2 regions of the Carnobacterium mobile DSM 4848 genome follow, and region 2 is predicted to be linked to the other one. Evidence: riboswitches for the same ligand, from Rfam matches in the RefSeq annotation. Region 2 holds a riboswitch; the other holds the start of a gene.

Region 1 (8,463 bases), 1.1 Mb from region 2:
CCCTTCATATTTGTCTGCATGAAATTTGCTCCGTCTAATTCACATTTTTCAAAAAATAAATGTTGCCACTTGATTTCGAAAAAGTCACTTTCAATCAATGAAGTTTTAGTAAAACACACTCTTTTTAAAGAAGCATAACTAAACGATCCATAGTTGCCAAAGCATTCAGTAAAAGTGGTGTCCATGATTGATGATTCAGCAAAATTAGTTCCTAAAAACTTCGTATTGGCAAATTGAGCACGTTGAATGATGGCTTCAATCATCTCCGTGTTGCTGATATTGCATTTTTCAAACGTTACATCCAGTAACTCTATTTGGTGAAACTGACAATTTTCAAAAGTAACATTGACAAAAGCAACGTTTTTAAAACATACTTTTTCAAAAGAAACATCGGATAATGAACAATCCTGAAAAAGAGTATTCGTATAATAAGCTTCATGTTCTAATTCGTCAAAGTTTCCAGGCAGCAAATCATGAGTTAGCTTAGGCGGCGTAATTTTTATTTTTTTAGTCATTCTGTTCTCCTTTAAATAAATGATAATTTTTTGTTTTTAATACAGCTAGATGAGTAATCAGTAAGAGAAGTGCTGAAATTAGAGACAAAATCATGCCTTCTTTGAACCAAGGTGTCCGATACTGAAAAGTAACCGTATGTGTTCCCGATTTTATTGGGACTGCTAATAAACTATCTACTGCTTTTTCTGTTTTTGCGGGAATGCCATCGATCTTCACTGTCCAGCCTTGACTGTATGGAATGGAGGTAAACAGCAGCTTCTGATCTTCTTGGATAGTTACTTTTCCTTTAATCCGAACATTGCTGTGTTCGGTTATGTCCATACCACTTTGTTGTAATTGATCGATAGCTGATGTGAAAGCAGTTTGATCTAATTGATACAACTGCGTATCTTCTAAAAGCAGGGTTGATTTTTTCAAGGAAAACTTAATGGTAATTGTGTCGCCTTTGTTTACATTGGCCAAATTCAAGACTAACACATCACGGTAAGTAGGATATTGCGTAAATGGAAGCCCATTTAAGTAAATAGCTGTATCCTCTTCTTTGACATTTGGTCCTAATGTTACATAATAAGCACCATTTGTTTCCGGTTTAAATTGGAACGTAACAGAAGCTTCTTCATTAGAAATCTGTTTGGTATACATTTGTCTTTGACTGGTTTGAGAGACGGACACATTTTGATAGACTGTACTCGTAAAATCTAGTGGAACAAACATTTTTGTTTGACTAGGCATTCCTGTTAGTCCGCGTAACAATTCTTCTTGTAATTGGATTGGCTGATTGCTTTCAGCAGCGACATCTAACACAGCTTTGTTGCTGCCGAACGCAAGTGGCAGAGCATAAGGGTTTTGGTACAAGACCGTCCGGGTGGTTTCAGCAAAAGGCTGATAAGCACGTAAATCTGGTTTAGTCTGCATCAAGGACAATTGAAAAGCTGGATTAACCATTTCAGCAGCCGGAAGAGCCTCTATTTGCTTTAATAAAGAGGCATCTTTTAATAATTCGTCTTTTCTTTCAGGCAAACGATACAGTTCATTTTGTTCGCTGATATAATATTTGATTCCAAAAAGCGCATCTGTAACTAAAGTGCCATTCGCATAGGCAATAAAACCATCACCTACAGGAAAGCCCAACCGTCCAAACAATTGCGGGATCTCTTTTTCAAAAGTAGAGCTAAAATGAGAAACGCTTGGAAAATCAGCTTGGAAACTATCATTTTTGGAACGCAAAAAGGTTTTTTCGATTCGGTAGAAACCAGCGTCTTTTTTTTGAATTGCAGCGATGGTTGTGTCTAATTCTTTTTGATAAGTTGAAAAGGAGTCTTGTTTAACGTAGCTTAAACGTGACAAATCAATTTGAGCATTTGTACCCATCTCAACAGCAGTAATTAAAAAAAGAATCAAAGCAAGCCAGCGGTATTGTTGCGGTTTGACAATCAGCAGAAAGATAATAAGCAGACTAAAAACGATAGTCAGAATTATTTGTTCCGGATAGACAAAGTCATAGTTGCCTTGATAGACACTGATTCCGATAACCGTAACTAAAATAACACTGAAGAATGTTTCAAGTGGTCGTAACCCTTCCATTTTCATAAAGCTGCGATAGCCGTTTAAAATCATAAAGAAACAGACAACAAAAGAAAAACGATAAGGATACCAAATTGGATACTGCATAGCATGCCAAACCATATTAAAAGCTTTTAAATTCATTGAGACTACGTAAAGAATCATTAACAACAAGGCTGTGATTCGTTCTCGAAACGGAAAAGCCCGATTGGAAAAGTAACACCCGAAAGAAACCAAGGCTAAACTCCCGATAAAAAGATTGGGATAGCCAGTAGGCATTTGATCAAAATTAAAAGCGCCGATCATTAATTTTGAAAGCATTTCATGGAAAGGAAAAGCCAGTTCCCAATCAAAAACCAGTTTAGTATAGCTGGCTTTACTTCCCAGCAAAGAATGAAAAGTAGGCAGTAACAAAATAGCACTCAAGCCGGCACCTAATAAAGAGTGCCATAAGAACAAACCAATCAGCTGAAAGTTTTCTTTTACTTTTTCTTTAAAAGATAGCGAATGCGAGTAGGACATTCCAGTAAGACGAAAAAGAAAGTAGCCGATCAAAAATAAGCAGATCATGTAGCTAATATAGTAATTCGAAAATAAAGCAAGAGCTAAAAAAAGTGAATAAGTTAATCCTTTCTTTTGAAAAAGCAGCTGTTCAACACCCAGCGCAATCAAAGGTAAAAAAATCAATCCATCCAGCCACATAACATTTAGTTGATTGACGATCGTATAACCCATTAAAGCATAGCTGATAGAAAATGCTGCTAAAATAAAGCCGTTTCCATTAAAAGCTTTTCTTAGTAACCAACCAAAACTTAATCCTGTTAAACTGATTTTTAAAAGAGTCAAACAAGTAATAGCTAGGGAAACTTGACTATGCGGAAAAAGTAAAAACAGAAGGTTAAAAGGACTGGTCAAATAATAAGCCCATAACCCCACCATATCGCCGCCAATAGCTTTAGAAAAAGAATAATAAAAACTAGAAGGGTCTTCAAAAAAAGTTTGTCGGTAATAAGAAAAAAAGTCAACGTACTGCTGTCCTAAATCAACAGTCATTAACGAACCATTACCAAAAGGGTAAACTCCTTGAATAATATAAATGCCTGACATTATCAACAAAGGGATAAAAAAGGCCAATAATAGAGGCCATTGTTTATAGAAAAAAGATTTAATTGAAAATTGCACGATACTCACTCCAATAAATAAGTCTTTCAAAAATAAAGATAGATTTCTAATGTCTAGAATAGCATAGATTGCTAAGGAATAATTAAAAAATTCTTCATTCAATGGTTAATTTTGTTTGGATTTGTTACAATAGACGAAGTTAAGTGGAATAGGAAGGTGTAGGAGTGAAATCGAATAAAAAAAAGAATAATAAAAAAAAGTCGCACATACCTTTTCGTTTAAATCTTTTATTTTTCACGGTCTTTTTATTGTTTGCGACGCTTATTTTGCGTTTAGGCTATTTACAAATCGTGCAAGGCGAAGAATTTGAAACTCAAGTACAACGGACAGAAACAACTCTGGCAACTGGAACGGTACCGCGTGGCGAGATTTATGACAGCCAGTACCGCAAGTTAGTGGGGAATACTCCTCTTCAAGCAATCACCTATACAAGGGGTAAAGGGATATCCGGAAAAGATATGGCAACCATTGCAATGAATTTGGCTCAATATATCGAGATGCCCCATGTGACGGAATTGGATACAAAAGAAGATTTCGACGTATCTAAAAGAGATTTGCAAGATTTTTGGATAGCGTTAAATGAAAGCAAAATAAATAAACGTTTATCAGAAAAGGAATTGAATTTGCCTGCAACGGAACTTTATCAAGCACAAGTTAACCATGTAACAGATGAAGATATTCAATTTACTGCAGAAGAACAAGAAGCAGCGGCAATTTTTAAACGAATGAACAGCGCCTACGCTTTGTCAACGATCAATATCAAAAGTGAAAATGTGACGGATGAAGAAGTGGCCAAGGTTAGTGAAAACTTGTTGGCTTTACCTGGCGTTGATACAGGTACTGACTGGGTTCGGACTTACCCTGAAGGAGAAATGTTAAAAAGCATTTTAGGGGATGTGACCACAGAAGCGAAAGGGCTGCCGGACAATAAGGCTGCTACTTATCTTGCTAAAGGCTATGCTCGTAATGACCGGGTAGGAAATAGCAATTTGGAATTGCAGTATGAGCAAGTCCTAAGCGGTTCAAAATCAAAATCAGCTACAGAGACCAATCAAAATGGCGATATCGTTAATACGATCCAAAGCTATGCCGGGAAAAAAGGGGATAATTTGGTATTGACGACCGATATGAACTTTCAGAAAATAGTAGAAGATATTGCGCGAGATTCTTTGGTGCAGCACCGTCAAGGATTAAATGACCGTGTTTATGTGGTCGCTTCTGATCCCAATACCGGTAAAATACTGGCAATGACTGGACAAAAAATCAATTTATCGACAGGGAAAATTGAAGATGATGCTTTAGGGGCAATTAATGGGGCATTTTCAATGGGATCATCAGTGAAACCAGCGACCGTCTTGGCCGGTTATATGGATGGTGCACTGACATTAGATGATAATACACTTGTGGATGAACCGTTGAAATTTCCGGGAAGTAATACGATCAGTTCAGTATTTAACCGCGGAGGCAGTGTGGCGCTGAATGATATTAGTGCTCTTGAGCAGTCATCAAACGTCTACATGTCAAAAGTTGCTATGCGAATGGGCGGACAATATACCTATACGCCTAATACAACTTTAAAGATTGATAGTAGAGAAGTCATCGATAAGTTAAGAGCTTATTATGCACAGTTCGGTTTAGGAATCAAAACTGGGATCGACTTGCCAGGTGAAGGCTCTGGTTTTGTCGGTACAGATATTACTGGTGCACAACCGTTGTTTTTCTCATTTGGACAATATGATACGTATACACCCATTCAAATGATCCAATATGTCTCAACTATAGCCAATGGCGGAAAGCGCATTGCGCCTAGAATCGTAAGCGAAGTTCGTGGAACAGATGAAGATGGTAATCTAGGAGCAGTAGAAACTCAACTAGAACCTCAAATCTTAAATACGGTTAATGTAGGAAAAACGGAATTTTCCCGCGCGCAGCAAGGAATGTACCAAGTAGTCCATGGAGCAAACGGTTCAGCGAGAAGTGCTTTTATCGGTGCTGAATACGATGCTGCAGGAAAAACAGGAACAGCTGAAGCGAGTTACTTTGGGCCTGTAGAAAGTGCCCAAGGATCTTCGGTAGAAAATCGGACATTTATTGGGTATGCTCCTTTTGATGATCCGCAAATTGCGGTTACAGTAGTGGTACCGTATTTACCGTTACCAAATACGAATAAAGAAAACACAAGTATTGCTCGTCAAGTATTTGATGCGTATTTCCGTGTAGGAAAGTATAAAAACTTAGATGCTGAAGTAGCCAAAGATGCTGATTCAGATGACGCTGAAGAATAGAAAAATCAACAAAAAGCACAAAAAACCGCTAATTAATTAGCGGTTTTTTGTGTACTTAAGGTTAACGGCCCATTAAGCTATCTGCGATTTGCTGAAAATCCATTTCGCTAGTTACTTCATAAGAACCGGGACGTAAAAGCGAAATATAATCATTTTCTTCAAGGAATGTTTCAAATTCAGATGAATCCTTAATAATTCCTTGATCTTCTAATTGTTGCACAGCAACACTACTTGGATCACCGTCATTAATGACGATCGTTGTCTTAACGACTTCTGGCTTGCTTGATTCGCTTGATGTTGTGGCTGAATCTTCTTCTTTTGGTTTTTCAGAAGAAGCTGTTTCAGTGTCCTTTGAATTTTCTTTATCTTCAGTCAAGTTCGCAACTTCTGTTTCAGCTAGCAAACTTTCATATTTTTCTTTGTAGGATGCTTCTTCTTTGCTTAGTGTAACAGAATCATTTTTAGTCGAATGATCAGCACTTACCTGTGGCTCGTAAAGGAAAAGACGGTATCCAGCCAGAACGATGGCAGAAATCAAAAAACCGAGTGCCATGTAACGTAATGTGGGTTTACTCATTCAAAAAGCTCCTTCTTTTAAGTTTTTATTTTGTATTGATATAGTCATCTATCACAACTTTAATGGTTGCCTCTGATAATCTCGTTTGATTGGCAATATCCTCGATCGCTACTCCTTGAGTATATAAAGTGATCACATGTTTTTTTAATACGTCATGTATTTTTGCTGATGTAGCTGTTTCTTCTGAATGAATATTTAATTCTTCTTCAAGAACAGCAACGCGTTTTTTTAATTGGTAGATGTCTTGTAATAATTGAAGAGATAATTCTTCAAATTCTTCTTTAATTTTTTCACCATTATCTTTTTTATAAAAAGACCATCCAATCAATGCAATGGCAATAACTAATAAGATAATCACTATTATCCATAAATCCACTATTTTCACCTCTTTTATTTAAACTTCAAGTTTAATTTTACCATATTATCTTTTAGAAACATAGAATGTAAAAAAAACTTAATAAAGATATAGCAGCTTTATTATATTAGCTAAATGGCAGAAATTTTAGAATGAGACGAACTATTTTTTAGCTTGAACTCTTTATTGACAGCCTAAAACATTAACGGTAAAATAAAAAAAATAATAATACCATGCGAAAAGAGGCTGCGTCATGTCAAGAGTACCTAGGGAAAGGGGCTGACGCCGAAGTATAATGATACTGGGCCCATGTTGAATAAATATGGGACTATTTTTCTAACGTTGCCCAATGATAGAAAAATGTGCTTTAGCTTGGTAGGGCGACTGCAGGTAGTAACAGCCGTGAGCATTCGCTTACGGCTGTTTTTTTAGAAAGCAGACTAATTTTTTTGTTTTAGAGAAAATTAGAAATAAAAGTTTTCTACTAATGGATAAGGGAATAATGCTATTTCTATTCATTAGAGCTAAGGGAAGTCAGAGGAAACTAGAGCTTTCAGAAGGAGGAAATTATGAAGTTTATTAAGTACCATGGAACGGGAAATGATTTTATTTTTGTGGATGATAAAAATATAGATGAAAGCCAACTGCCAGAAATTGCAAAGAAAGTATGCCACCGTTTTTTTGGAATAGGCGCTGATGGCCTTATGATGGCAGGAGAATCAACAAAAGCTGATATTAAAATGAATTATTACAATCAAGATGGATCGGTTGCTCCTATGTGTGGGAATGGACTACGTTGTTTCGGAAGATATGTTCATGAAACGGGTATTCTTGCTGAAGAGAGATTTATGGTGGAAACATTGGCTGGAATTTTATCGGTTGATGTAAGCCGCGGTTATAAAGACATTGTTATCGATTTAAACAAACCCACCTATAGGCTTGACTATCCTGATACAGTACATCCATTGACCAACGGAAATAGTATATCGCTAATCGTCAATGGAAGAGAGTATGAGATGGATGTCCTGTTCTTAGGCACTTTACATGGCATCATCTTGACTGCTGACAAAGTACCTGATGAAGATGCTTATGCTCTTTGTCACCATGAATTTTTTCCTAAATGGATAAACGTTAATTTTGTCCAAATTTTGGACCGGAAAAATATCAAGCTTCGTACTTATGAACGCGGAGTCGGATATACTCTTGCTTGCGGAACCGGAGCTGCTTCTTCACAGGTCATCGCTCATAAAAAAGGGTTAACGGATGAAAAAGTGAAAGTTCATGTTGATGGCGGAGAACTGAATGTTTTATTTGCTGATTCAGTTATCCTTAGTGGTCCAGCAGTAAAAGTTGCTGTAGGCGAAATAATGTTAGAAAATATTGGATAAGTGAGACTAGCTAATAAGAAAAAAAGGAAAGCAAACAAACTGCTTTTTATATGAGAAAATAGAATTATGAAGAAACCAGGAGGAATAACAATGAATGAGAGCTTTTTAACAGATGCCTATGAAATAGCAGCTTATATCAAAGCCGCTAAAAAGAAAACACCCGTTAAATTATACGTTATTGGAGAGTTAGATGGAGTTTCGTATGAGGGACTCAAGATTTTTGGAAGCGGAAGAAGCTTTACTATCTTTGGTGAAGCGGAAGATATCCGGGCATTTATAGAAATAAACAAAGAAAAAATAGTAGATACTGTATTGGAATATGACAGACGCAACTCTGCTATACCACTTTTGGATATTACTCATATTGATGCTCGCATTGAACCCGGAGCTCATATCAGAGATCATGTTACTATCCAAAAAGGAGCAGTTATTATGATGGGGGCTATCCTCAATATTGGGGCGATTATTGGAGAAAATACAATGATCGATATGAACGCTGTAATAGGAGCTCGCGGAATCATTGGTAAAAATTGTCATATTGGAGCTGGTGCAGTTATAGCAGGAGTACTTGAACCCCCATCAAATTCACCGGTTATT
Region 2 (8,463 bases):
CTTATACTGCTCAAATCGCCGTTTTAGCTATATTAGCCGAAGTGGCAGGTAAAGAAACCGGTCTAGTTGTACAGGATTCCATTGGTCATGATCTTGGAATCGTAGCCAGCGGAATGGAAAGTATTCTCTCTGAAAAACATCAGATCGAACAAATGGCAGCAGATTATTTAAGTATCAGCCGCAATGCTTTTTATATTGGTCGCGGAGTTGATTATTATGTAGCTATGGAAGCTTCACTAAAACTGAAGGAAGTTTCTTACGTACAGACTGAGGGATTCGCTGCTGGAGAACTAAAACATGGAACGATTGCATTGATTGAAGAAGGCACACCCGTGATTGCCGTGATTACTGATGAAGGTATCGCTGGACATACTCGCGGAAACGTACAAGAAGTTCAAGCCCGTGGCGCGAATACAATGGTTTTCTCTATGGAAGGCTTAGAGCAACTAGGCGATCAATTCATTTTGCCAAAAGTCAATCCTTTACTTACTCCATTAGTCAGTGTCGTTCCCACACAATTGTTGGCTTATTATACTAGCTTGCAACGTGGGAACGATGTAGATAAACCAAGAAATCTTGCTAAAAGTGTGACCGTTGAATAAAATCACGCTACCTACGAATCGTTTTGTTGAAAACAAGCCAAAAGGTACTGACTATGCGTCAGCTTTTGACTTGTTTTTTCCTTTTTTTTAAAGTGAATTTGTAATGAAACTATATTAATGAGATAATGAAGTACTATGTCCGGCTTTCTCGCACATAATGATTACACATAGGAGGTTAGGAAATATGCTACAGGAACCATTGAAAACCATCGGATTTGTCAACAGTCATAAAACTGGCGAAAAACGAATTGCTTTGCTGCCAAGAGATGTTGCACACATTCAGCATCGAGAAGTTCTGTTTTTTGAACAAGGTTATGGAAGCGATTTAAATATTTCTGATAACGAATATATGGCTTTAGGCTGCCAAATTGTTTCAAGACAAGTTGCTTTGTCACAAGATATTATTTGCGATCCTAAAATTGGTGATGCTGATTTTTTAAAAAGCTTACAACCAGGACAAACCCTTTTTGGTTGGATTCATGCAGTCCAAAGCAAAGAAGTAACAGAAATCTTAATAGCTAATGGTCTTTCTGCCTATGCTTGGGAAGATATGTATGAAGATCACCGACATTCTTACTGGCGCAATAATGAATTGGCCGGCGAAGCAGCAGTCATGCATGCTTATCAATTGAACGGTGTTATGCCGTATGATACCAAAGTAGCGCTTTTAGGTCGCGGCAACACAGCTCGTGGAGCTCAAAAAATCTTAACGAGTTTAGGGGCAGATGTCCAAGTATATGACCGCAGACAAGAAGCGCTGTTCCGGAAAGAAATGACTAACTTTGATGTAATTGTTAATGCAATTTTATGGGATACTACTCGTACAGACCATCTGATTTATCAAAAAGATCTGAAAAAATTTAAAGAAGGTACAATGATCATTGATGTCAGTTGTGATGAAAATGGCGCAATTGAAACAACTATCCCTACAACACTAGCCCATCCTATTTATGAAGTAGAGGGGGTTGTTCATTACACAGTCGATCATACACCAACTATTTTTTATCGGACTTCTTCAAGTGCAATTTCACAAGAAACTGCTAAGTACATTGATGATTTAGTTGAGAATCGCCCCAATAACGTTTTAGACCACGCCTTAATTATAGAACAGGGACAGATCCTTGATGAACGCATCAACCAATTCCAAAGCAGGGGCACAAAAGATCCCCTAAAAAATATAAGCTAATGATCCTTTCTTGCTAATTCAGAAAAATAAAAAAAGTGCTAACTAACGCAATAAAATTGCTGTTAGTTAACACTTTTTTCTGATCCTAGCCTATTAGCTGAGATCAATCGGAATCGCATCGTTATTTTTTGTTCCACGCAGTCTTGCTGTTTCTGGTTTTAATTGTAAAATCAGAATATTCGGATCATCTTTCCCATCAAAGATAACGTTCATATACGCGCTCCATAGATGATCGATTAGAGACTGATCATCTGTAAGAGAAAGCTTACCTTCGATCTCTACATAATCTTTATTTAAAACGCCTTCTTCATATCCTAACAATACAAATGCATTTGGATTTTCTTCTAACTCTTTCACTTTGGTGGTTCTTTTATCTGTTAATGTATATAAAACAAAACCTTCATTAAAAAAGGTCATATAATAAGCTTTGGGTTTGTTGTCTGAAACAGTGGATAAGACGCCAATACTGTTTTTAGAAATAATTTTTAACGCTTTTTCTCTTTCATCTGCCATTTTAATACCCCCAATTCGTTAGTAAGTATAGTTTGACATACTTTATTTTTCTAATCAAAAGATAGCACTTTAGTCCTTTTCATATTTTTCATTTTAGGATTTCAGAAACGGATTGAGTCACACGTTTGCCAAAGAAGTAAACAACAGCCACTGTCACGATCAATGCCATCGGTAGCACGATCCAAACGGATAGCCCTAAACCAGCAGGAATAAACCCAAAAATAATAGCGATGGCTGCAACCACGATCGCATACAACAATTGGGTCTTTACATGTTCTAAATGGTCTGCTCCTGCTCCCATCGATGACAAAATAGTTGTATCGGAAATCGGTGAACAATGGTCTCCGAAAATAGCACCTGTCAAAACGGCTCCAGTTGTGATAATAATAAAATCAGGATTGTTGGATAATGCTGCTGATAAAGGAATAGCCAGCGGCATTAAAATTCCCATTGCGCCATAAGACGTCCCAGTCGCAAACGAAATAATTGACCCTAGAATAAAGACGATAGACGGCAGTAAGAATACGGGCATTGTATCGGATAACAAAGATACTAAAAATTCTGCTGTACCTAATTCTCTGATAACGGCGCTCAATGACCAAGCCAGCAATAAAATTGCTCCCGTGATAATCAAAGATTTCATTCCATTGATCCAAGTATCGACTGCTTCACCCCAAGTAAAGGTCTTTTGTGATACACCCATCGTCATGGCTACGAGGCTTGCCAATAAAGCTGCCTGAAACAACACGATACTCGCATCCGAAGCACCAAAAGCTTCTTGGATAGCTAAAAGAGACAAAGGACTTGCTTTCAGAACTGCTATAGCCGCAGCTTCTCCATTTTCTATGATTGCATTGTATCCATTGAAATAAAAACCAACGAAAGCTGCTACAATTAACGTACCGATTGGAATAATCATATTCCAAATGCTTAATTTTGTTCCTTCAGCTGGTTCCATCTCATCAATTTCTTTTGACGAGACCATATTCAACTCATCTTCATCATATAAAGTACGATTACGTGCTTTTTTTTCAGCGTTCAGCATGGGCCCAAATTCTTTTAATAATAGAATAGTCGCTAATACAAAAGCCAACATTAAGAAATTATAAAATCGATAAGGTAACGTTTGAACAAAAATACCATAAGCATTGACTGTTTGGCCAATCGCTTCATACCCCTCCTTGATCAAACCTACTTCATACCCTACCCAAGTTGAAATTAAGGCTATCCCGGCAATCGGAGCTGCCGTTGCATCAACAATAAAGGCTAATTTTTCTCTAGAGACATGTTTTTCATCTGTCACTGGCCTCATCACAGGTCCAACAATTAAGGAATTAGCGTAATCATCAAAAAACATCAGTATACCCAAAATCCACGTAATCACTTGGGCACTTTTAGGACCTTTAGCTTTGTTTGACAAAGCAGAAGCAACAGCTTTTGCACCTCCCATTTTAGTCATCAAGGCTATTAATCCGCCTATTGTTAAGACTTGGAGAATAATCCCCGCATTCCAAGGATCAGCCAAAGAAGTCAACGCATAATCTACAACGCTTAAAAATGCTTGTATTATCGCAAAAAAAGAATTGCTCGTTGCTAAATGAAGGACATATGCTCCTGAAAAAATACCGATAAATAATGAGATAATAACATTTTTAGTTACAAAGGCTAATATTATCGAAACAAAAGGCGGTACTAATGTAAACCACCCATAATTGACACCAGAACCGTTTCCATTTGAGAAATCCATATTAGCAGCAACTACCATAAAAATTGCTAATGCTGAAACCAAACCAATTTTCTTCTTCATTTTCTTACTCCCTTTCTTAATTTGAACGCAAAAAAACGCCTTGAGTTCTATTCAACTCAAGGCGCACTTTATGTATAGATTCACACAATTCAGTACCCTTTGTTGATAGTCCTCCACAAATTCATGCCTGAAATTTTGTGACAGTGCTGAACATATTCTGTTCAGCCCCAGCATCCAACAGTTTGGCACTGTTAAACACTTCGGCGATTTTCCCTTTCCAACTACTTCATCGTGCCCTCTCACTAGTTGTACTCTTAAAAACCGCGCCTCTATCTTTATTTTTTTTAAAATCTTATCCTTTAGTATACAGTATTTTTTACATTTTGACACTGCATTCTGCTAATCCACATCCGATTTTAATACAGTTTTTGACCTCTTTTCTTCTTGCCTTAAAAGAATACGTTGTTATTTGTCACTAGCAGAGAAATTCGCTTATTGTCTTTAAGTTGATTAACTGTTTAATCAAGCGTAAACTATTTGTATACACAAGCGTTTTCACTTCTTAACTAAAGGAGGGTTTCATATGAAAATTTTAGTCACTGGCGCCACCGGTATGTTAGGTACTAAAGTAGTTGAGGCATTATTAAAAAAAGGTGTTCCTACAGAGTCTCTTGCAATCCCTGTTCATAAGTGAAGGCTTGCCCTTGTTGTTAAAACGTCCTGCCATCACTTTGCAGGAATCTTTAGCAGAAATCATTCATCGGTTTAAAGAAAGCTAAGAAGATGTTGCCTTTTTTTTCCTGATAATAATAAAACAGATCATTAGATATCATGGTTCAGATCTTTTATAATAAAATAGAAAACTTTTTCATTTTAACGAAGGATGGGACGATCCACCTCTCAATCCATTAAGTATATTTTCTCAAATAATTGAGGAAATACCAACTAAGAAACAACTTAGGTTCATAAGGTTTTCCTTTTTTTGTCGGAAGACTAAAACCTTAAATATAATGTACAAGGATGATTTTATGATAAATAAAAAAGCTTTGTTTCCTGCATTTATCACAATGGCAGTATTAGCCGGCTGTTCAATGAACAACGCCCCTGATAATGAAACAACTAACACATCTTCTCAAGCAAGTTCTGCAGAAGAAACTAGCCAAAGCAGCAGTCAGGAAAGCACAGTTGAAGAAAGTTCCAGCAGTGAAGCAGCCAATCAATCAAGTGCGGCTTCATCAACAAGTTCGAGCGAACAACCAGCTGCTTTATCTCAACAAGAGGTTCTTGAAGCCATTGAAAATGAACTCTATACCGATGCGCCTATCCATTTACCTAAACAACTCCCAATGAAAGAGGGCAAACATCTAAGTGCGACTACTTCATCCGAAGCGGGTACCTATGCTGTTGTCTTTTATGAAAGTGATGAACCAATCCCGATTAACAATCAGCAGTTAACGAATAGCACCAGTTCAGCTGAAAAAATTGCCCAATTAACGGTTCAACAATATCCTTCTCAAAAAGAAGCTGACGATCAAATAGTCCATCAAACGTTCAGTGAACAAGGCGGACAAGAAGTCGATCTAGGGTATGATATTACCGGCTATCAAGACGCAGGAGCCGGTTCTGTTTATACTGGCTGGAATGAAGGCCAATGGGCTTTGGCTGTCCATGCCAGAACCTCAAATAGCGAACAAGGTACTGAATTAGCGAAAGAAGCAGTAGAGTTCTTAGAAGAGAACAGTCTTCCGGTTCCTAACCCTCATGGTTATGCTCATCTTGATTCCGAGCGTGAAACCAACCGGATCCTTTGGCAAGACGGAACAACAGTCTATGTTATTGATCAAGTAGTTGATCCAATTGACGCATTGATGATCGCTGTAGCCTTTGATTAAAAAAACGTCCTATCCTTTTTGTCTAAAGAAAGGATAGGTTATTTTTATTTATTACCCATCAATTTCATAAGGCTCTTTTATTGAATCAGCATAAGTTTTAATATATAGACCTCGTTCGCTCGACCACTCAGCATATGCAATTTCCGCTATTTGCATCTGTCCTTCTTTTCTTAATCGTTCCCGTAACCAATCTTCTGTTTTATGAATACTTTCTAATGCTTTTTCACTTATTTTCCCTTCATCGATTAAAAGAATGGTCAATATCGTATCTTCTTTTTCATTTTTCATCACACTGATCGTTCCACCTGTTTCAAGAATCACATGTTTTGCTTCTTGCAAAGAAAAACAGTTTTGCTGCCTCATCATCGTTCTTAACTGTTCCATTTCTACGTGGTTGCTGTTCAATCCTTTAATATTCAGCTGACCATCCTGCACTAAAACGCAGGGCTCGCCTTTGATCCATTTATTGATTCTATCATTTTTTTGTACAAACGTTTCAATACTGTAAATCATAACTCCCCATACCGTCAAAGCTAGAAAAAAATGGATTAAACGGATCTTTTCATCATAGATTGATTCTTCCAAAAGCCCTCCCAGCACCAAAGTATAAATTAAATCAAATGGTGTAATATCAGACATACTTTTTTTCCCTAATAAACGGGTAAAAAACAATAACCCGATTAATCCAAAAGCAACCTTTAACACAATACTTCCATACATAACGGATCACCCTCTATTCAAATTAATGTTTGTAATCACTATTCTTTTTCTCTATTCTAGCGTTTCCATTAGAGGAGTGCTATTGAAGTGCTTTAACTATTTATGGATGGACCAAAAACTTGATGGGCGGGGTCTATCTCTCCTCAACTCTCCAACGCAACTGGATAAGTTGAACTACCTTATCACCTGAGTTTTCAAACGGTATTTGATAAAATAAATATATAGTAAACAATAAAAAATAACCGATTAAGAAAGGAAGAACAGATATGCCAAAAATCAATCGCAAAAAAAATGATGTTGTCATTAAATCCAAACGTTTCAAGATTTATTTCCAACAAAAGTACCAAATTATTTCATTAACGAATGATGTTATCACTGGATTAATGTTTGTAGCTGGTAGTTTATTGAATCTTTTTGGCGCTCCCGCTGTTTATGGTAGTGTTATTTATTTATTAGCCAGTATCTTCTTAACTATCCGTCCTATTCTTAAAATTCTTCGGAAGACTTGGATTTCAAAACTGTAAGACTAAATCCTTTAATAAGAGGAACAGAAAAAAAGACCCACTGCAAAAGCAGCGGGTTCAAAAAGAATCTCTTTATTTATTCTTGGAGTTTGCCTTTAATATTTATATAAAAATGCGGACATCACAAGTGTGCCCAGCACAACAAGTCCCATTAGAGCAGTAGAATCGTTATCTGCTGACTTTCCAGCTTCATTTTTATTTTTTTCCAATACTTCAGTACTTTTCTCTGCTGAAGAAAATAGGGTAGTTTCACTTTTCGAATCAGGTAATGCAGTTCCCTCATTTTTTACATGTGCTGTTTTTCCTGGTTCCGTTGAATCAGGTAACAGCGAAAAATGCGTTTTATCAGTAGTCTCCTCCAACGGCAATCTTTGTTTGTCTTTCGTCTTCTTTTGACTTTCATTTTTCGTAAGAGACTCTTGATGCTCGTCAGGCTCTGGTAGTTTATTTTCTTCTCCTGTTTCTAGATCAGGGACTTCTTCCTCATTATCCACCTGGCTTTTTTCCAATAAAACCACTTTTTCAAAAGTTGCAAACACCCCTGTTGTATCCGTTATCGTAATCTCAAGGCTGTCTTCTGCACTTATTTCATTAAGTATGCTTAAATCAAAAATAAAGTTGCCGTTTTTATCAGCTGTGCTTTCAGCGGCCAATTGATCACAGTAGTTAAGAGTTATCGTTGCTTCGGAAATGGTTTTTCCAGCGTAATTCCCCATATTTTGATAGATATCTGGTAATTCAGTAGCTTCTTTGATTTCAGCTACTCGCTTTTTCCACTCTTCTGTTGGTTCTGAAACGGTCTTTTCCATGAGATGGGTAATCCCATCAGATAACAAAATGAATTGAATCACTTGCCCTGTTTGTAATCCTTGATCATCAAAAGAGAGTGTAAATTCTCCAGTCACAGCATCTGCTTGGATTGGATCACTTAGTTGTGTATTGATGAATAACCGAATAGAAGAACTAGGATCCGTTGTGCCCATATAGTGTTTGGTATAGGGATAAAGCGCAGGTAAAACCGTGTTTGCTTCAAGTTCTTTTTCTTCAGAAGATTCTGCTTCAAGATAAATCACTTCTTTGCCTGCTGTTGCTAGTAAAATTTGCTTCTCAATAGTCTCTTCCATTCCAGCCGGCTCATCACTGATTATATGAAAAATAAGCGTATCTCCAACCTTAAATTCTTTTTCACCAAAGTCCACAGCAAATTTCCCAGTTTTATTTACTGGAATATCTGTCATTGTCCCTTCATGACCTTTTATCTCATAAGAGAGTTTTCCTT

What was found. Region 2 has a riboswitch for lysine ahead of BR87_RS06505 (Na+/H+ antiporter NhaC family protein). Riboswitches for the same ligand answer to the same signal wherever they lie in the genome.
Region 1: another riboswitch for lysine. It lies ahead of dapF (diaminopimelate epimerase); the one in region 2 lies ahead of BR87_RS06505 (Na+/H+ antiporter NhaC family protein).

What each region holds. Positions count from the first base shown of each region.
Region 1 is NZ_JQMR01000001.1:297,961-306,423, forward strand. Features, by position in the region: gene BR87_RS01345 (pentapeptide repeat-containing protein) at 1-515, opposite strand, end outside; gene BR87_RS01350 (YfhO family protein) at 508-3,261, opposite strand; gene BR87_RS01355 (peptidoglycan D,D-transpeptidase FtsI family protein) at 3,426-5,546, shown strand; gene BR87_RS01360 (hypothetical protein) at 5,608-6,123, opposite strand; gene BR87_RS01365 (hypothetical protein) at 6,149-6,499, opposite strand; lysine riboswitch at 6,711-6,854, shown strand; gene dapF (diaminopimelate epimerase) at 7,048-7,866, shown strand; gene dapD (2,3,4,5-tetrahydropyridine-2,6-dicarboxylate N-acetyltransferase) at 7,957-8,463, shown strand, end outside.
Region 2 is NZ_JQMR01000001.1:1,392,337-1,400,799, forward strand. Features, by position in the region: gene glmS (glutamine--fructose-6-phosphate transaminase (isomerizing)) at 1-602, shown strand, start outside; gene BR87_RS06495 (N(5)-(carboxyethyl)ornithine synthase) at 787-1,788, shown strand; gene BR87_RS06500 (pyridoxamine 5'-phosphate oxidase family protein) at 1,882-2,301, opposite strand; gene BR87_RS06505 (Na+/H+ antiporter NhaC family protein) at 2,390-4,108, opposite strand; lysine riboswitch at 4,207-4,388, opposite strand; gene BR87_RS13030 (NAD-dependent epimerase/dehydratase family protein) at 4,632-4,742, shown strand; gene BR87_RS06510 (hypothetical protein) at 5,077-5,940, shown strand; gene BR87_RS06515 (DUF421 domain-containing protein) at 5,992-6,660, opposite strand; gene BR87_RS06520 (YrhK family protein) at 6,927-7,184, shown strand; gene BR87_RS06525 (hypothetical protein) at 7,280-8,463, opposite strand, start outside.